4 regions of the Streptomyces sp. NPDC002573 genome follow, and region 2 is predicted to be linked to each of the others. Evidence: riboswitches for the same ligand, from Rfam matches in the RefSeq annotation. Region 2 holds a riboswitch; each other region holds the start of a gene.

What was found. A riboswitch is a leader RNA that binds a small molecule or an ion and turns the genes downstream of it on or off. The one in region 2 is predicted to bind cyclic di-AMP.
Region 1: it holds a riboswitch for cyclic di-AMP, as region 2 does, so the genes downstream of both, ACFYX0_RS01720 (transglycosylase SLT domain-containing protein) here and ACFYX0_RS20055 (M23 family metallopeptidase) in region 2, are expected to answer to the same signal.
Region 3: it holds a riboswitch for cyclic di-AMP, as region 2 does, so the genes downstream of both, ACFYX0_RS15895 (NlpC/P60 family protein) here and ACFYX0_RS20055 (M23 family metallopeptidase) in region 2, are expected to answer to the same signal.
Region 4: it holds a riboswitch for cyclic di-AMP, as region 2 does, so the genes downstream of both, ACFYX0_RS29440 (M23 family metallopeptidase) here and ACFYX0_RS20055 (M23 family metallopeptidase) in region 2, are expected to answer to the same signal.

The regions. Positions count from the first base shown of each region.
Region 1 is NZ_JBIARC010000001.1:361,718-366,450, forward strand. Features, by position in the region: gene ACFYX0_RS01710 (outer membrane lipoprotein carrier protein LolA) at 1-797, opposite strand, end outside; gene ACFYX0_RS01715 (polyprenyl synthetase family protein) at 1,165-2,175, opposite strand; cyclic di-AMP (ydaO/yuaA leader) riboswitch at 3,002-3,202, shown strand; gene ACFYX0_RS01720 (transglycosylase SLT domain-containing protein) at 3,207-3,716, shown strand; gene ACFYX0_RS01725 (HAD family hydrolase) at 3,778-4,644, opposite strand.
Region 2 is NZ_JBIARC010000020.1:15,564-20,296, reverse strand. Features, by position in the region: gene ACFYX0_RS20070 (dihydrofolate reductase family protein) at 1-841, shown strand, start outside; tRNA gene ACFYX0_RS20065 (tRNA-Met) at 925-998, shown strand; gene ACFYX0_RS20060 (PP2C family protein-serine/threonine phosphatase) at 1,172-2,650, shown strand; cyclic di-AMP (ydaO/yuaA leader) riboswitch at 2,917-3,073, shown strand; gene ACFYX0_RS20055 (M23 family metallopeptidase) at 3,085-4,098, shown strand; gene ACFYX0_RS20050 (aldo/keto reductase) at 4,297-4,733, shown strand, end outside.
Region 3 is NZ_JBIARC010000014.1:52,428-57,160, forward strand. Features, by position in the region: gene ACFYX0_RS15890 (PP2C family protein-serine/threonine phosphatase) at 1-842, opposite strand, end outside; gene ACFYX0_RS15895 (NlpC/P60 family protein) at 1,060-2,649, opposite strand; cyclic di-AMP (ydaO/yuaA leader) riboswitch at 2,657-2,829, opposite strand; gene ACFYX0_RS15900 (hypothetical protein) at 3,222-3,749, shown strand; gene ACFYX0_RS15905 (hypothetical protein) at 3,861-4,064, shown strand; gene ACFYX0_RS15910 (SHOCT domain-containing protein) at 4,171-4,668, shown strand; gene ACFYX0_RS15915 (PP2C family protein-serine/threonine phosphatase) at 4,690-4,733, opposite strand, start outside.
Region 4 is NZ_JBIARC010000036.1:83,301-88,033, reverse strand. Features, by position in the region: gene ACFYX0_RS29455 (GNAT family N-acetyltransferase) at 1-108, opposite strand, end outside; gene ACFYX0_RS29450 (HPr family phosphocarrier protein) at 281-562, shown strand; gene ACFYX0_RS29445 (GntR family transcriptional regulator) at 806-1,501, opposite strand; gene ACFYX0_RS29440 (M23 family metallopeptidase) at 1,700-2,434, opposite strand; cyclic di-AMP (ydaO/yuaA leader) riboswitch at 2,447-2,658, opposite strand; gene ACFYX0_RS29435 (pitrilysin family protein) at 2,883-4,271, opposite strand; gene ACFYX0_RS29430 (pitrilysin family protein) at 4,268-4,733, opposite strand, start outside.

The DNA.
Region 1 (4,733 bases), on a different contig from region 2:
ACGGCCGCGCCGCCCGACGCCGGGGTCAGGGTGAACTTCAGCGGCAGTCCCGTCTTCGCGTCGACCGCGATGCTGATGGCACCGACCGTCGTACCCGACTGCTTGGGCCGGATGAGCAGCTTGTACGCGTCGCGGCCCGCGACCTGCGCGGTGCCGTCGACCGTGACCGACGTCGTCTTGTCGGCGGCCTTGAGGGCCTCCTCGGCCATGTCCTTCGGCGTGGCCGGCATGTCCTCGGGCGCCGCCTTCGCGCCCTTGTGGTCGCCCGCGCCGGTCGCGTGGAAGGCCTCGTTGGACGCGCTGTCGTAGGTCCACACCTGGTCGCCGTTGCGGATGACGCTGTACTCGGCGGCCTTCTCCATGAGGGAGATCTTCTGCTTGTCCTGGCCGTCGGCGGCGACGCGCACGGTGTGCGTGCCGGTGGCCAGCTCCAGCAGCTTGGCGCTCGGGTCCGCGGCCGAGCCGCTCTTGCCGCCCGCGCCCTGCGAGAGTGCGCCCGAGGCGAGACTGCTCTCCAGGCCGCCCAGGTTGGGCAGGCCCAGGTCCGTGCTGATCTTCACCGTGCCGGACAGCTGCTGGACGTCCGACTTGGCGATCTTCTCGATGAGCTGCTGGGCGCTGATCTTCGGCAGATCCGGGTCACCGGATCCGGCGAACGCCGGGACGAGCCCGATGGTCGCGGCCGCCACTCCCACCACCGCGACCGGGACGACGTACCGTGCGGCGGTGCGCCGCCCGTCGCGTACGTCCTCGGCCTCGCCGGCGGGCGTGCTGCCGTCGGATTCGTACGGTGCCATGTGTGCCTTACCTCCGTCGTCGGCGGCGGCCTACCATCTGTGCCCTGGTCCACCCCTGTGCCGCCATTCTCACCCGAACTCCTTTGAGGTGGTGTCCCCCATCTGACCAAATCGGCCCGGCAGAAGCGTCAGCCCGCGGGCTCAACTCCGCGTAATCCTGGGGTATGACATCGGGGAGACGGCACCTGCCCCGACCCGTAGGGGTTCTACGGGGAGGGGCGCCGGCCGGGCGGTTTCGGGTACGGGTACGGGTACGGGTACGGAACTGATCTCGGCCTGGACCCGATCCAACCCCGGGGCCCGGGTCATACGGCTCCCACGACGAGTGGACCCGAAGGTCCCCTGCGAGGGTGACACGCGGGCGGTGTCAGCCCGCCCGGTGCACCACCGCGTCACACAGCTCCATCAGGGCCGCCTTCGCACCGCACTCCGGCAGCGGGGCCAGACCCGAGCGGGCGTCCTCCACATAGCGGACCGTGTCGCGGCGCGCCTGCTCCAGGGCCGGGTGTGCGCGCAGCCGGGCGAGGGCCTCGGCGTGCCGGGCGTCGTCGGTGAGGTCGGAGTCCAGCAGCTCGCACAGGGCGATGTCCTCCGCCAGCCCCATGCGCTCCGCGCGCTCGCGCAGACGCAGCACCGGGAGGGTGGGGATGCCCTCGCGCAGGTCCGTGCCGGGCGTCTTCCCGGACTCGTGCGAGTCGGAGGCGATGTCCAGGACGTCGTCGGCCAGCTGGAACGCCACGCCCAGCCGCTCGCCGTACTGCGTGAGCACGTCCACGACCGTCTCGTCGGCGCCCGACATCATCGCCCCGAAGCGGCATGCCACCGCGACCAGCGAGCCGGTCTTGCCGCCGAGGACGTCGAGATAGTGCTCCACGGGGTCACGGCCGTCCCGCGGACCCGCCGTCTCCAGGATCTGACCGGTGACCAGGCGTTCGAACGCCTCCGCCTGGATCCGGACCGCCTCCGGGCCGAGATCGGCCAGGATGTGCGACGCCCGCGCGAACAGGAAGTCACCCGTGAGGACCGCCACCGAGTTGCCCCAGCGGGTGTTCGCGCTGTCCACCCCGCGCCGCACCTCGGCCTCGTCCATCACATCGTCGTGGTAGAGGGTGGCGAGATGGGTCAGCTCCACGACCACGGCCGAGGGCACGATCCCGGGCGCGTACGGATCGCCGAACTGTGCCGCGAGCATCACGAGCAGCGGCCGGAACCGCTTCCCACCCGCACGCACCAAGTGCTGCGCGGCCCCCGTGATGAAGGGCACCTCACTCTTGGTGGCCTCGAGCAGCCCTTCCTCGACAGCCGCCAATCCGGCCTGGACATCGGCTTCCAGAGCCTGGTCCCGCACGCTCAGCCCGAACGGCCCGACGACGGTCACGTGGGGTCTCCTGTCTGCTGACGTCTGCTGACGCTCACACGGTCGGTCTCAAGGACGGTCACTTGGTCGATGACGCCGTTCGTCGACGTGACTTGTCGAGTTTGTCGATCTGTCGCCGCCATCACTCAAGTCAGCGTATCCGGTCACGTTTCGATCACCACGAGCGCCCACTGTTCCAGGCCGGGCGGTATCGGATCACGAACGGTATGTTCTTGATCATCTGATACGAACAGACATTCGCTGACATAAGCGAAAAGCACCTTTTACGTCATGAATCGCACCATTTGCCCACTGGGCTCGCGGGCGCCGGGCACCCCTCCACTCTCCTCGCGCATCACCACCCCGCCCCCCGGAGCACCCCTTTTCAGCCACCGGATGCCCCCTGCGACTCCCCCGCACTCCCAGCAACTCCACTACACCCACCCGCCCGCGTACGCCGCACGCGCCGACCGGAGGCTCACCCCTCCCAGCCGGGCGAATCCCGAGAACACCCCTTGCCGACAAGGGAGTCCAGGCCGCACGAGCAGCCCCGACCCACTCGAGGCGCCCGAGCCGGACCGCATGAGGCCTGGTCGTTTTGTCCGAATTAAGCACTTATGCAATGAAGTGCCGGTGGCGATCACGGGAGTGGCAGTGAAATAGCTCACATGCTCGACATGCGCGTCACCGCGAACGTTCCGCCAACTCCGGCTTTGCTAATAGCAACTTGAGCCTGGCTCAACAATCCGGATCACCGATCTTATTCCCGCACTTCAAGGTCAATACGGATGGAGTGCGACTTGAAGGCTTGTTTCCGACATGTGCTATCGCATACCTTCCCCTCGATCCGAGCGGAACGCCGAATCCTGCCACCACTCGGAAGCCCTTCGACCCATGACGGCAGGAGCGGGGGACCCAGGTAAGCCGCCGGTCCGGCCACCACACCGGAACGGCTAGGGGTGAAACCGTGGCCTCGGCATCGAGGACACAGCCGGGCACCTCCCCGCCCGAACCCGACAGCTCACCTCGCAGGCGCAGGAGAGGAACGCGACATGTCCGCTTTCGCACTGCCCGCACGCCGTCGGGACCGTGGCTCCAAGGCCGCCCGTCTCACCCGTGCCCTCGCAATCGCGGGGACGGGTGCCGCCCTTCTCGCCCTGCCGGTCATGGGAGCGACCGCCGCTTCCGCCGCGCCCGGCAAGCCGGGGAACGTCACCTCCGTCACCGTCGTGAAGACCCGAGGCACCACCCTCGACAGCTGGATCCGTCAGTCGCTGGATGTCATGGCCCAGCACGGTATCCCCGGCACGTACAACGGCATCTACCGCAACGTGATGCGCGAGTCGTCCGGCAACCCGAGAGCCATCAACCTCTGGGACTCCAACGCCCGCAAGGGAATCCCCTCCAAGGGCCTGCTCCAGATCATCGACCCGACCTTCGCCGCGTACCACGTGCCCGGCACGTCGTTCGATCCCTACGACCCGGTGGCCAACATCACGGCCGCGTGCAACTACGCCGCCCACCGGTACGGCTCGATCGACAACGTCAACAGTGCCTACTAGGAGGCCTGTCGGTCGCCTGCCGGTAGGAACCTGACACCCCACCGGTGGGCCCGGCAGCCGATCAGTAGGCCTGGTAATAGCCGGCGGGGCGCCGGCCGGCGCTGTCGGCCGGCGGCCGGTGACCGGCGAAGATTCGTTCGAGGACGACGGCGATGCCGTCGTCCTCGTTCGACGTGGTGATCTCGTCCGCCACAGCCTTGAGTTCGGGGTGGGCGTTGGCCATCGCCACCCCGTGCGCGGCCCAGTCGAACATCGGGATGTCATTGGGCATGTCGCCGAAGGCGATGGTCTCCGACGGCCCCAGCCCCAGATGGCCGGCCGCCAGCGCGAGCCCCGTCGCCTTGGTGATGCCGCACGGCTGGAGCTCGACGGTGCCCGGCCCGGACATGGTGACCGTCGCCAGGGAGCCCACCGCCGCGCGGGCCGCCGTCGCCAACTCGTCGTCCGACAGGGCGTGATGGCGCAGCAGCACCTTGCTGATCGGCTCGCACCACAGGTCGTCGCGCCGCTCGACCCGTACCGCGGGCAGGGTGGGATGCGGCATCCGGTAGCCGGGTTCGATGAGCGTGAGCCCGTCCACCCCGTCCTGGTCCACCGCCGCGTACACCTGCCCCACCTCGGCCTCGATCTTGCCGAGTGCGGTCTCGGCCAACTCCCGGTCCAGGGTGACGGAGAACAGCAGCCGGTTCGTACCGGCGTCGTAGACCTGCGCGCCCTGCCCGCACACCGCGAGCCCCGTGCTGCCGAGGTCGTCGAGCAGCGGCCGCACCCTGGGCGCCGGGCGCCCTGTCACGACCAGGTGCTGTGCGCCTGCCGCGGAGGCCCGCGCCAGCGCGGCCCTTGACCGGTCGGAGAGCGTGTCGTCGTGACGCAACAGCGTTCCGTCCAGGTCAGTGGCGATGAGTGAATATGCGAGCGGTGCGGCCATGATCAGAGAATACGGATGGAACGCCCCAGCGACTCGGCGCGAACCGGACGACGTCCGGTATCCCGTGCCCACCGAACTCCCGTAACACG
Region 2 (4,733 bases):
CGCGAAGGCGCTCTACACCACGGACAAGGGCGCGGAGCGGCTGAGCGGGCTGCTGCCGGCGGACGTGGACGTGGTCGCGCTCGGCCCCGACGTGGAGTGGCGCGCCGTGCTCGCTCACCTCGGTGACGTCAAGGGCGTGGGCCGGCTGATGGTCGAGGGCGGCGGGCAGGTGCACACCCAGCTGCTGCGGCAGGGCCTCGCGGACGAGCTGCAACTCGTCCTCGCGCCCCTGGTCGTGGGGCAGCCCGACGCGCCGCGGATGTTCGGGCCGGGGGCGTACCCGCCCGGACGGATGCGGCTGCTGGAGACGCGGCCGGTCGGGGACGTCGTGCTGATGCGCTACGCGCCCACCGCGCCCGGCACCGGCAGGTCGGCCTCCGCCGCCGACCGGCGCTGGCTGGAGACCGCGTGCGAGCTGGCGGCGCAGTGCCCGCCCTCCCGGACGGCCTTCAGCGTGGGTGCGGTGATCGTCGCGGCCGACGGCACGGAGCTGGCCCGGGGGCACTCCCGGGAGGGCGGGGACCCGGTGGTGCACGCGGAGGAGGCGGCCCTGGCGAAGCTGGACCCGGCGGATCCGCGACTGGCCACCGCGACGGTCTACAGCAGCCTGGAGCCGTGCGCCCGCCGCGCCTCCCGGCCCGCGCCGTGCGCCCGGCTGATCCTCGACGCCGGGGTGCGGCGGGTGGTCACGTCCTGGCGTGAACCGGACACGTTCGTGGCGGCGGCGGACGGCAACGGGCTGCTGACGTCGCAGGGGGTGGATGTGGTGGTACTGCCCGAGTACGAGGAGCGGGCCAAGGCCCCGAACGCCCATCTGCTGTCCCCGGACGAAGGCCGCTGACGGCCGGAGAACGGTGGTGAAGCCCCGCGGACGTAAACCTGTGTGCTTCGTGTCCTGCGCATGGCGTACACTGGAATCACCGACGCGGGGTGGAGCAGCTCGGTAGCTCGCTGGGCTCATAACCCAGAGGTCGCAGGTTCAAATCCTGTCCCCGCTACTGAAGGCCGAGGGCCGGAATCCGAAAGGGTTCCGGCCCTCGGTTTTTTCTGTTCTCTTCACCCACTTCTCCCCCTTCCCGGCCGGGGTCTCTCCTATCCCCGTCCACAGGGTGTGTACGCCGGTCGGCCCACAGCGGTCGCCCCTCGCCCGTCCTGCGTGAAGCCTGGACGGGTGGTTCAGCAAGGAGGCGCGTGGCGGATCGATGCGCCGTGCGACGAGCAGGGCAGCGGGTCAGGACCCGGAACTCCGTACGAGGGGAGCGGCATCCCTTACGACCGCACCAGCAGCGGCCCGGCCGTGCATCCTTCCCCGAAGGACAGCGAACCGCCCGACGATCGGGCCGACGGGCGATCCCACGACCGGCGCGACGACCGGCGCGACGGCCGACCCGACGCCCGATCCGAGGGCCGACCCGACGGCCGACCCCACGATCAGTCCGACAGCCGACTCCACGTCCGGTCCGAGGACGCCCGCTCGCCGGGCACCGGGCCCGACGACGCGGGGACGACGGAATCCCGCCCGCCGGGCACCGGCCCCGGGCACGTCCGTCCCCCGGAGCCCGGCCCGGCGGAGAGCCGGCGGAGTTCGTACGCGCGGGCGTTCCTGCGGGCCCTGCCCGCGCTGCTCATCGGCCTCGGCGTCTGCTGCGGCCGGCTGACCCCGTCCGTCTTCCCGTCCGTCCCCCTCTTCACCGCCGCGCCGCTCGTCGCCGCGCCCCTGCACTCGCTGCGCGGCACCGTCGTCACCGGTACCGCGGCCCTCGCCGCCGTGCTGGCCGTGCATCTCGGGCTCGGGGCGTCCGGCGCGGCCACCGAGGCGGTCACCACCGCCGCGGCCGCCGTGCCCGCCGTGCTGATCAATGTGCTCGTACGCCGCAACGACGCCCGCCTCGCCTCCGCCCGCCGGATCGCCGAGGCCGCCCAGCGCGCCGTGCTGCCCGAACCCCCCGCGCGGATCGGGGGGCTACGGATCGCCGCCCGGTACGAGGCGGCGCAGGCCGACGCCTACATCGGCGGCGACCTGTACGCCGTCCAGGACTCACCGCACGGTGTACGGCTCGTGGTCGGGGACGTGCGGGGCAAGGGGACGGGTGCCGTGGCCGCGGTCGCCGTGGTGATCGGCGCCTTCCGGGAGGCGGCCGAGCAGGAGGCCACGCTGGAGGCCGTCGCCCAGCGCCTGGAGCGGGCGCTGTCGCGCGAGGGCATCCGCCGGGACGGCCCGGACGCCGACGAGGAGTTCACCACCGCGGTCCTCGCGGAGATCCCGCACGGGGAGGAGGGCGTCGTCCGGATCGTCGACCGGGGGCACCCCGCCCCCCTGCTTCTGCTCCCGGACGGCACCCTGCGCGAACTGGAGGCCCGCGAGCCGGCGCTGCCGCTCGGCATGGGCGATCTGGCCCCTGGGTCCGACGGCGCGGAGAAGTGGGACTTCCCGCCCGGTTCGACGCTGCTCTTCTTCACGGACGGCGTCTCGGAGGCACGGGACGCGCGCGGCGAGTTCTACGACCCGGCCGACCGCCTCGCCGGGCGGGTCCTGCCCACCCCCGGCGCCGTGCTCGCCGCCGTGACGGAGGACGTCGCCCGCCACACCGGCGGCCAGGCGACGGACGACATGGCGCTGCTCGCCGTGCGCCGGTCCGAGCGCCGCTGAACCCGTCGAGGGCCAAACGCCGCTGCACGTCCGGGCGTTGTCACGGTGCGTGAGTGGGTGGTCCTCTTCCGATAACAACTGACGCACCGTCAGAACAGTTGGTGCGGGTGAGGTGCGGTCAACTCGCCCGTTTTACGCTGATCGTGTCGTTAAAGTCCTGGCCAGGAGCGTTAATGATCTGTCCGAACAGCTTGGAATCCAGGCCCGACGTCTATTAACGTTCGATAACGCAGCGCGGTCGTCCCAGCCGTCACCAGAGGCGGCTCCGTGCGCGTGTGCCGAATCCCGCAAGGGAGCCGGGGAACCACCACCTTGGGGTGAATCGAGCGGGTATCGCCGTGTCAAAACGGCTGGTATACGCGCGTAGGAGACCTTCCCCTCCGAACCCGTCAGCTAACCCGGTAGGCGAAACGGAAGGAAAGGAGTGCGCCCACGTGGCGTCCAACCGGCCTGCCGAGAGCACCTCGTTCGCCCCTGGCGGCACGCAGACCATCGGGTTTGCGCCCCGCCCCGACGAGGGCCCCTGGGAGGAGTGGAATCCCACTGAGGATTCCGTCCGCCCCGTTCGCGGTCGGCACCGCGTCACCAGGCAGCGCGGCGGCGGACTCGCCCGCAGCTCCACCGTTCTCGGCGTCGGCGTGATGGCCGCGGTCGGCGCGGGTGGCATGGCCACCGCGCAGACCGGCAAGCCGCCGGTGTCCATATCCCTCCCCGACCTCTCCTCGGTCACCCACTCGGCCAAGGAGCTCATCGGCGAGGACACCAGCGCCCCCGAGGGCTCCGCCACCGCCCTGAGCGACGCCGGCGTGAGCACCACCGACGCCGCCGCGGGCACCAAGGACGCGGGCGAGGCGCTGCGCAGCCGGATCATGCAGCAGGCCGAGTCCCAGCAGGACCGGATCGCCGCGGCGGCCACACAGGCCGCCCAGGACGCCGCCACGAAGAAGGCCGCCGCAGCGGCGGCCAAGGCCCAGGACACCGCCGAGAAGGCGGTGGCCGCGGAGGTCAAGAAGAAGGCCGAGGCCGCCCGACTGGCGGAACTGGCCAAGCAGTTCACGCTGCCGACCTCCTCGTACACCCTGACCTCGCGCTTCGGTGACGCCGGCGCCATGTGGTCCTCCGGCTACCACACCGGCCTCGACTTCGCCGCCCCCACGGGCACGCTCATCAAGGCCATCCACAGCGGCACCGTCACCCAGGCGGGCTGGGCGGGCTCGTACGGCTACCGCACGGTCCTCACCCTCGACGACGGCACCGAGCTGTGGTTCTGCCACCAGTCGTCGATCAGTGTCAGCGTCGGCCAGAAGGTCTCCACGGGCGACGTCATCGGCCGCGTGGGTGCGACCGGCAACGTCACCGGGCCGCATCTGCACCTGGAGGTCCACCCGGGCGGCGGCAGCGCGATCGACCCGATGGCGTGGCTGCAGAGCAAGGGCCTCAACCCCTGACATCCGGGCCCGCGCCCCTGTCCCCGGCGCGTGCCACCTCCTGAAATCCGGCGGTCCTGGCGACATCCCCCCGACGTCAGGGCTGCCGGTCAGGCATGTGTGCGCCCTTCCCGGCCCGGATTCAGCAGGCCGGAATTCACCCGTGTGGAACAGCTCCGACCGGAATAAGATCTTCCGGATCGAGCGCTGAAGTAGAGCATGACTTCCCTTCGCAAGCTCGGCTCCTCGGACCTCGAGGTCTTCCCCCTCTCCCTCGGCGGCAACGTCTTCGGCTGGACCGCCGACGAGGCGCAGTCCTTCGCCGTGCTCGACACCTACACGGCGGCCGGCGGCAACTTCGTCGACACGGCCGACGTCTACTCGGCGTGGGCACCCGGCAACAAGGGCGGCGAGTCCGAGACCGTCATCGGCAAGTGGATCGCGGCGCGCGGCAACCGCTCCGACGTGATCATCGCGACCAAGGTCAGCCAGCACCCCGAGTACAAGGGGCTGGGCGCCGCCAACATCAAGGCCGCGGCCGACGCGTCCCTGCGCCGCCTGGGCACCGACTACATCGACCTCTACTACACGCACTTCGACCAGCCCGAGGTGCCGGTTGAGGAGATCATCGGCGCGCTCGACGACCTGGTGAAGGC
Region 3 (4,733 bases), on a different contig from region 2:
ATCCCGAGCGGCGTGCCGGACGGCACTTCCAGCTCGGTCGCCTTGCCGTCGTGGAGCAGTACGGGCGCCGGACTGCCGCAGGCGATGATCCGTACCGTCCGGGCGTCGGGGGAGAACTCCAGCAGCACCGCCGTCGCGAACAGCTCCGCGAGCCGGCAGTTCCTCGAGTCCACGAGCAGCCTGCGGTCGAGGCGGGAGGCGACCGAGGGCAGATCGGGCTGGTCGAGCACCGCCTCCCGGAAGGCCCCGAGCAGCGAGGCGACGGTCGAGACCGCCGACAGCCCGTGCCCCTGCACATCGCCCATGACCGCCCGTACCCCGGTAGGACCCTCGCGCACATCGAAGAAGTCGCCGCCGACGAGCGTCCCGCGCTGGGCCGCCCGGTACAGACCCGCGCAGTGGACCGGCCCCACCTGCTCGCGCAGCGGGGGGACCAGCGCGTTCTGGGCCGCCTCCGCGACCGTGCGTTCGACGTTGAGCTGGGCGTCGCGATGGCTGCGCACATACGACACGAACACGCTCAGCACGGCTACGAAGCTGATGGTGAGCAGGTCAGTGCTGCCCGGCCGGTCCAGGTGGAAGACGCGGGTGTGTTGCAGCCCGACGACGAGAAGGCCGAGTGTGGCGGTGGCGGCGGGCCCGTAGGACAGGACGGCGAGGGGCGGGATGGCTCCCAGAAGGAATCCGATGTCCAGCGGCGAGGGTGTGACCAGGCTGACGATGCCGACGATGATCAGCAGGACCACGGGCAGCACCTTCACCCACCAAGGGGGTGGCGCGCCGCTGAGCCAGCCTCGCCGGTCCCCGTTCCGGTGGATCCGCTCGAAACCCGGGCCTTTCACATCCCCTACGCTGCTACGCGAATCCGCCTGCCGCAATGCCGACGGCCGCCGCGTGACCGGTCCGAACGCGCAGGTGAAACGCTCGCGGCAGCCACCGGGACGCCCCTTCGGGCACACTCCGCCACCGGTGATCGACCAACGGTCGCCGACGAGCCCCCGGACGGGGTCCGGCTACGTCGCCGGGGGGCGAACCGAGCTCGCCCGCCCCCGGGTCGCGTCACACGGGACGCAGCACGCTGTGGATCGCCGCCTCACCCGCGTAGAGCACCGCCTCCTCGCGGATGAAGGCGCCCGGGCCCGGGGCGTGGATCATCATGCCGTTGCCGGTGCACAGGCCGACATGGCCCGCGTCCGGGTTGAAGAACACGAGGTCACCGGGCTGGATGTCGGTGAGGGGGACCACCGTGCCGACCACCGACTGGTCGCGGGCCGCACGCGGGAGAGTCACCCCGGCAGCCCTCCAGGCGGCCTGGATGAGACCGGCGGCGTCGTACGACTCGGGTCCGGCCGCGCCCCAGAGGCAGGGCCTGCCGAGCTGAGCACGGGCGAAGGCGACCGCCTTCGCGTACTTCGTGTCGTACCCCGGCTCCTGCGCCGCGCCCGTCCCCAGGGGGAGTCCGGCGCCGGGAACGGCCTCGGCGACGGGCAGCGGTTCGACGGTGAGGAAGGGCTGGGGAATGGCGAGGAACGGTTCGGGGACGGGGAGTTGAGGTGCGGCGGGCAGGGGTTCCGTGGTGGGGAACGGCTGCAGGGCGGCGAGGAACGGTTCCGGGGTGGGGAGGAAGGGTTCGGGGGTGGGGAGTTGGCCGACGGTGGCGGGCCAGGGTTCCATGGTCGGGAACGCCTGGGGGGCCGCGGGCAACGGCATGGTCCCCGTGGCGAATTGAGGGTCCGTCAGCGGATCCGGTGCGAGGGGAGCCGCCGGGACGGCGGCGGGAAGGCCTGTGCCGGGGGAGGCGGCCGGGAAGTCCATGCCGAGGCCGGCGGGCTGCTGCCGCTGCCAGGCCTCCTGGACCGCCAGGCCGTCCTGTGCGTCCGCAGGGCGCCAGGCGTCCGTCGCGGGCGGGGGTTCGACCGCCGGGGACGGCGTGCCCTGCCGCGCGGACCGCTGGGCCAGCAGGTCACGGGCCGCGGAGAGCCGCTGCCGCGTGTGCTCCTTGGCGGTCTCGGGGACGGACGACTCGGGCTCGGTTGCCAGGCCCGGCATGACCTGGGGAATCTCCGGCAGCCTCGCCGGGGCGGCGGGCAGCGCGGCCACGGGGCCGGCGGTCAGCTCCGCAGTGGGTCCCGCGGTCAGCTCCGCGGCGGGGCCCGCGGCCGGTTCCGCCACGGCAGCGGCGGTCAGCTCCGCCACGGGGCGCGCGGCCGGGCCGGCGGTGAGTTCGCGGTCGGGCCGGTCGGCCAGGCCCAGCTCGCGCAGGAGGACGACGAGGTCGCTCACCGGAAGACTCGCCGGCTCCGAGGTCCGGCCCGCGGACGGCCTGTCCGGCATCCTGTCGCGCGGCAGCGCGGCCGGAACGGTCGGGCCCAGCCTCAGGCGCGCCGACTCGAACCACTGCCGGGCCACGTCGTCGAGGGCGGGATCGGCGCGTCGGCGATCCCTGTCGAGTACCGGATCGGCGCGCCGCTGCGTCCCCGTCGCCACCGCGCGCGTCGCGTTGAAGGTTCCGCTGTCGGTCTCCGCCCGGTCGTACAGGCTGTGGATCCGCTGCTGGACCTCGGCGCGGCTCGGCGCGTCGTCCTCGGTGAACCTGCGCCTGCCGGGGAGGTCGAAGCCTCCTGGGCCCGGGGTTCGCTCCGGCGCCATGGGGTCGTACTCCTTCCGTGCTCCGCCTACCGGGTTAGCTGACGGGTTCGGGCGGACGAATCCGGAAGGTATGCCCTACGGCCCCTGCCTCGACGGCAGTTGGGCCGATTCACCCCGTGGTCGGTTGGGTCCCCGGTTCCGGTTGTGGTCAAGGTGCACCGGATTCGGCGGAGGCCGTGCAACCCGGCGAGGTTCGCCGGAGGGAGTCGCTTGGCCTAGTCGTCAACTTAGCCAACTTGTGTGGCTGGCGTGAAGATTGAAGCGCGAAATGTCCGATACCTAAGTGTGATTTTCGTCTGGGCGTTCCCATCGAGCTCCGCTTTTCGCTGATCGGCTCCTCGTCCGGGCGTCGCCTTTCGGGCGGAACGGAGCGCGAAGATGTTCCCGCGCCGGGTGGGCGGCACCGGGCGCCCCGGGCACCGGCAGGGTGGCTCGCTCGCGCCGCCGGGGACACCTGTGCCCGATGCGCGCCCTCACGTCGTATTTCTGATATTCCGTTATTCGGCTGCTTCGGCACGATGAGTCCGGTGCTTCGGCACGACGAGGTGGAGCGATCAGGAATGTCATCCCCCATGCGACGCAGGTCCAAGGCGGACGGCTCCGTCGCCCGGGCGCGCGTCGCCGAACGCCGGGCCCGTGCCGACTACACCGGCGGTGTCTACGGCTCCCTGCTCGCCGCCTCGGTGGTGGTCGGGGCCGGTGCCCACGGCCCGGTGCCGCGGGGCGAACTGATGCTGCTGCTGATGAGCACCGGCGTGGTGTTCTGGATCGCGCATGTGCACGCCCAGCTGTTCGGCGCCCGCCTGGCGCAGCCGCGTCTGGACCGCGCGACCGTTCTCCATGTGTGCCGTGACGAGTGGCCGATCGTCAAGGCCGCCGTCCCGCCGACCGCTGCGGTCGCCGTCAGCCCGCTGCTGGGCCTGGACCTGCGGGGCACGGTCTGGCTGGCGCTCTCCGTCTCCGTGGCCGGGCAGATGGGCTGGTCGGCCGCCGCCGCACGCCATGCCGGGGCCTCCTGGCGCCTGGTGGCCGTGTCCGCCACGATCAACCTGCTGATCGGTCTGCTGATCATCGTGTTCAAGATCGCGGTGAAGGACTGACGGCGGGACGGTTCACCTGCACCAGGTGAGGTGCGGGGGCGCATCGGAGCGGACCATCACGGGGAGAGGCGCACGTCGCCCGCCCCCAGGCCATCCGCGAGAGAGCAGCCCATGCGCTATGAGATCCGTGTCGACGGGCAGATGTCGGAGACGCTGGCCCAGGCGTTTCCCGAGCTGGAGCACGTCACGATGTCCGGCCAGACCCTTCTGTTCGGGCCCGTCCTCGACGATGCGCAGGTGTACGAGCTGCTGGCCCGCTGCCAGTCCCTCGGACTGCATGTCGTGGAGATGCGTCGGCTGCCGGAGTGGGGGTGACCGTGCCCGCTCACCCGCCCCGGGTGAGGCCCGCCGCCGGATGCCGGGGGCACCCTGAAGGCCCCAGGGGCCGCTGTCGGGGCGCATGCCCGGAACGGAGGAGGAAATGGTCACACAGACGTACCTCGCGTACGACTACCCCCTGCTGAGCGCCTTCTGGACGCTGCTGTGGTTCTTCCTGTGGGTCATGTGGTTCGTCCTGCTCTTCCGGGTCGTCCTCGACATCTTCCGCGACGACTCCATGGGCGGCTGGGCCAAGGCCGGCTGGCTGGTCTTCTGTCTCGTCCTGCCCTTCCTCGGCGTCTTCGCGTACGTCATCGTGCGCGGCAGGGAGATGGGGCGCCGGGAGCTGGCCCAGGCCCGGGCGCAGCAACGCGCCGTCGACGACTACATCCGCGAGACCGCCGGCACCCGCGGGCCCACCAGCAGCGTCGACGAACTCGCCAGGCTCTCCGAGATCCGCGCCCGCGGCGACATCACGGACGACGAGTTCCGCAGGGCGAAGGAACTGGTCCTGTCGAGCCATGCCGCCGAGGCCCGCCCGACGTCCGAGCCGGCATCCACGCCCACCCCTCCGGGTCCCTCCACCCCCTTCACCACCTGAGGTTGCGGGACCGGGGGTGCATCACCCGCCCTGCGGCTGGTTCTGCGGACGGTGACGGAAGCCGT
Region 4 (4,733 bases), on a different contig from region 2:
GGCGTCATCAACGGTGATGGGCCTGATGCGCGCGGTACCACCGTCGCGGAGCACCACGTCGGCCTCCCAGTGGGCGGGGTACTCGTGCCGGTCCGACGCGGTCTGCATGGGCCCCAGAGTACGGCTCGCGTCCGACGACGGCGCGAGGCAGGCTGGGGGAACCGTGCCCGGACCGTCCAGCATGCGGACCGTCCGGGGAGGGGGCTTCCGTCCGGTCCGGGAACGCTTCACCATATGGAAAACTGGTCTAGACAACCCTGAAACCGAAGGGCAGCAACACATGGCTGAGCGCCGCGTCAACGTCGGCTGGGCCGAGGGCCTCCACGCCCGTCCCGCCTCCATCTTCGTCCGGGCGGCAACGGCCTCCGGCGTCCCCGTGACCATCGCCAAGGCCGACGGCAACCCCGTCAACGCCGCGTCCATGCTGGCGGTTCTGGGCCTGGGCGCCCAGGGCGGCGAGGAGGTCGTCCTGGCCTCCGACGCGGACGGCGCGGACGCCGCACTGGACCGCCTGGCCAAGCTGGTCGCCGAGGGCCTCGAGGAGCTCCCCGAGACCGTCTGACCCTTCGGACACCCCGGTCACGAAAGCCGCGCCTCCCCCGGGGGGCGCGGCTTTCGCCGTCCTACGACAGGGGGCGCGGTGGACTTCGCACCCCGGTGGTGTGCACGCGAGAAATTCGGCGCGGTCTTGAGAATTGCTCGCGACACCCGGAAATCACGTACGCCGGATTTATCGGGGCGCGCGAGAACGAGGGCAGCCGAAATGGGCTTCGCGGAATATCTCTCTTTGTATACGGCGCCTGTGTTAATGCCGGAACCCCGACACGTTTACGGCATGTTGCGAAGTCCTCACACGGTCCGCGCGGTTGCCCGCGCCTGGTGGACGCAGCCGGTGCGCGGCGGTCGCGCGCTCGGTGTGCAGCGCCGTGATGGCGCGCGCCCGCTCGCTGTCGCCGCGCGCGACGGCGTCCACGATGGCGCCGTGCTCGGCCCAGGACTCCACGGGGCTGACCGGTGCCTCGACCGCGTACATCCAGACGATCTTGTGGCGCAGCTGGCCGAGCGTCGAGGTGAGCGCGGGGCTGCCGCAGGCCTGCGCCAGGGTCTCGTGGAACCAGCCGTCCAGTGAGCGCAGATCCTCGCTGGGACCCCGCCTGGCGCGCTCCTGGCCCAGTCTGACCAGGCCGCGCAGCACCTTGAGATGGGCCTCGGTGCGGCGCTGTGCGGCGCGCGCGGCCCCCAGCGGCTCCAGCAGCATCCGCATCTCCAGCAGGTCGGCGGCCTCCTGCTCGGTGGGTTCCGCGACACACGCGCCCGCGTGTCTTCGGGTGACGACGAAGCCCTCGGCCTCCAGGGTGCGCAGGGCCTCTCGTACGGGGACGCGGGAGACGCCGTAGCGGCGGGCGAGGAGTTCCTCGGTGAGCCGGCTGCCGCGCTCGTAGAGACCCGCGACGATGTCGTCACGGATCGCCGTGCATACCGAGTGCGCCGGAATACGCATGCCCGACCACCGCCTTAATCCCCGCGAAACGTCCCCGGTCGACGCGTGTCCAGCCGACTCTATTGCAGCGGGCCGGAATTTCCGACGGCAGGCCGGAATCCATGGATATTTTTTGGACAGACAGGAGTTCGAAACGAGGAAGGCCCGGCCGAGGGGCCGGGACCATCACATCAGCGGGCGCCCTGGGGCGGCCGACTCTCAGACGTTCACGCCGTGTGACCTGAGGTAGGCGACCGGGTCCATGTCCGAGCCGTACTCCGGGGTGGTGCGCGCCTCGAAGTGGAGGTGCGGCCCGGTCGTGTTGCCCGTGGCCCCGGAGAGGGCGATCTGCTGCCCGGGGGTGACGTGCCGGCCCACCTGGACACCGATGGACGAGAGATGGCCGTACTGCGTGTAGGTGCCGTCGTTCATCCTGATGACGATCTGGTTGCCGTACGCGCCGCCCCAGCCGGTCTCCACGATGGTGCCCGCGCCGACCGCGTGGACGGGCGTGCCCGTGGCTGCGTGGAAGTCGATGCCGGTGTGGGTGCCGGAGGACCACAGGGAGCCGCCGGCCTTGTAGCCGGTGGAGACGTACGAGTGGTAGATCGGCACCACGAACGCGTTCAGGCGCTCGCGCTCGGCCTCGCGGGCGGCGCGGACCTTGGCCTCGCGCTCTTTGCGCGCCTTCTCCGCGGCTTCCCGGCGCGCGGCCTCGGCGGCCTGCTTCTGGGCGGCCGCCTGAGCGTCGATCTTCTCCGCGACCGAGTCGCCGAGGGTGACGGCCTGCATGAGCCCCGTCTCCTCGACGGGGTGCCCGGCGGCGAAGGCCGGGGCGGCCAGGGTGCCGATGGCCCCGGTGGTGGTGAGCGCCGCGACGCCCATCGCGTTCGCGGCCGTGCGCTGCACACGGCTCGGACGGCGGTGCTTCCCGGTGGCGCAGGTGAACGCCATGAAGTGGCTGGTCCTTTCCTTCCCTCTCGCCTACCGGGTTAGCTGACGGGTTCGGAGCAGGAAGGTCTCCTACGGGCTGGCGCCCGATTCACCCCAGGGACTGCGTGGGCCCTTCCGGCGCGAAGGCGACGAGAGTGGGCCCCTCCGGCCGCGAGCGCGGCGCGAGAAGGTGGGTCCCCGGCTCCCCTGGCTCGCGCCGTACGGGGACTCGGCGATGACTGTCCGGTGCCGCGGGTGCGGCGCACTGCCTGACGGACAGCCCGACAGACGCTAGAAGGGCCCTTCGTCCCCCGGCAAACCGAGCATGGGGTTTGTAGCGCATCCCACAGGGCAGAGGGGCAGCCTCTATGGCAATACGGACAAAACCCAAAGGGCAGGGCCCTGGTGACGGAGGTCGTCACCAGGGCCCCTTCGGAACGTCGCCGTTCCGGGCTCCTACGAGGAGTGTCTACTCGGCCCGTACGACGTGCACTTCGCCGATGCCGAGCGCCTTGACGGGCTCCTCGATCTGCGCGGCGTCACCGACCAGGACGGTCACCAGACGGTCCACCGGGAAGGCGTTCACGACGGCGGCCGTGGCCTCGACCGTGCCTGTGCCGGCGAGCCGCTGATAGAGCGTCGACTGGAAGTCGTCCGGCAGATGCTGCTCGACCTGGTCGGCGAGCGTGCTCGCGACGGCCGCCGCGGTCTCGAACTTGAGCGGCGCCACACCCACCAGGTTCTGCACGGCCACATCGCGCTCGGCGTCCGTCAGCCCCTCGGCGGCGAGGGTGCGCAGCACCTTCCAGAGGTCGTCGAGCGCCGGGCCGGTGTTCGGCGTGTCGACGGAGCCGCTGATGGCGAGCATCGCGGCGCCGGTGCCGTCGGGCGCGGAGCGCAGCACCTGGCCGAACGCCCGCACACCGTAGGTGTAGCCCTTCTCCTCCCGCAGGACGCGGTCCAGGCGGGAGGTGAGGGTGCCGCCGAGGCAGTACGTGCCGAGCACCTGTGCGGGCCAGACCCGGTCGTGGCGGTCCGCGCCGACGCGGCCGATGAGCAACTGCGTCTGGACGGCCCCGGGGCGGTCCACGATGATCACGCGGCCGGTGTCGTCGGCGGTCACCGGGGGCACGGGGCGCGGCTTGGCGGGCTCCCCCGTCCAGGCCCCGAGGGTGTCGCCGAGGAGCGCGTCGAGGTCGACGCCGGTGAGGTCGCCGACCACGACGGCGGTGGCCGTGGAGGGCCGCACATACCGCTCGTAGAACCTGCGGACGGCGGCCGCGTCGATGGCCTCGACCGTCTCCTCGGTGCCCTGACGCGGGCGTGACATCCGCGAGGTCGCCGGGAACAGCTCCTTGGAGAGCTCCTTGGCCGCGCGGCGGGCCGGGTTGGCCATCTCGTGCGGGATCTCGTCGAGTCGGTTGCGCACCAGGCGCTCGATCTCGCTCTCGTCGAACGCAGGCGCCCTCAGGGCGTCGGCGAGCAGCCCGAGCGCCTTCGGGAGGCGGGAGACGGGCACTTCGAGGGACAGGCGCACCCCGGGGTGGTCGGCGTGCGAGTCCAGGGTGGCGCCGCAGCGCTCCAGCTCGGCGGCGAACTCCTCGGCGGAGTGCTTGTCGGTGCCCTCGGAGAAGGCGCGCGCCATGATCGTGGCGACGCCGTCGAGGCCGGCCGGCTCGGCGTCCAGGGGTGCGTCGACGAGCACCTCCACGGCGACGACCTGCTGGCCGGGGCGGTGGCAGCGCAGCACGGTCAGGCCGTTGTCCAGGGCGCCGCGGTCGGGTGCGGGGAACGCCCAGGGCCGGGCCGTGCCGGGCTGGGGCTGCGGGTGGAAGTCCATGGTCGCGAGCTCGGTCACTTCGCCGACTCCTCGTCGTTGCTGGTGCCTTCGGCGGTGGTGGTCTCGGCGGCGTCGGCCGCGATCGGCTCGTACACGAGCACCGCGCGGTTGTCGGGGCGCAGGCGGGCCTTGGCGATCTCCTGCACCTCCTCGGCGGTGACCTCCAGCACGCGCCGCACGGCGGTCAGGGCCAGCTGCGGGTCGCCGAACAGCACCGCGAACCGGCACAGTTCGTCGGCGCGGCCGGAGACCGTGCCGAGCCGGTCCAACCATTCGCGCTCCAACTGGGCCTGGGCGCGCTCCATTTCCTCGGCCGTGGGGCCCTGCTCGGCGAACCGGGCCAGCTCCTCGTCGATGGCGGACTCGATGACGGGCACCTCGACGTCACCGGAGGTCTTCACGTCCAGCCAGCCCAGGGAGGGCGCTCCGGCGAGCCGCAGGAGACCGAAGCCGGCGGCGACGGCGGTGCGGTCACGCCGT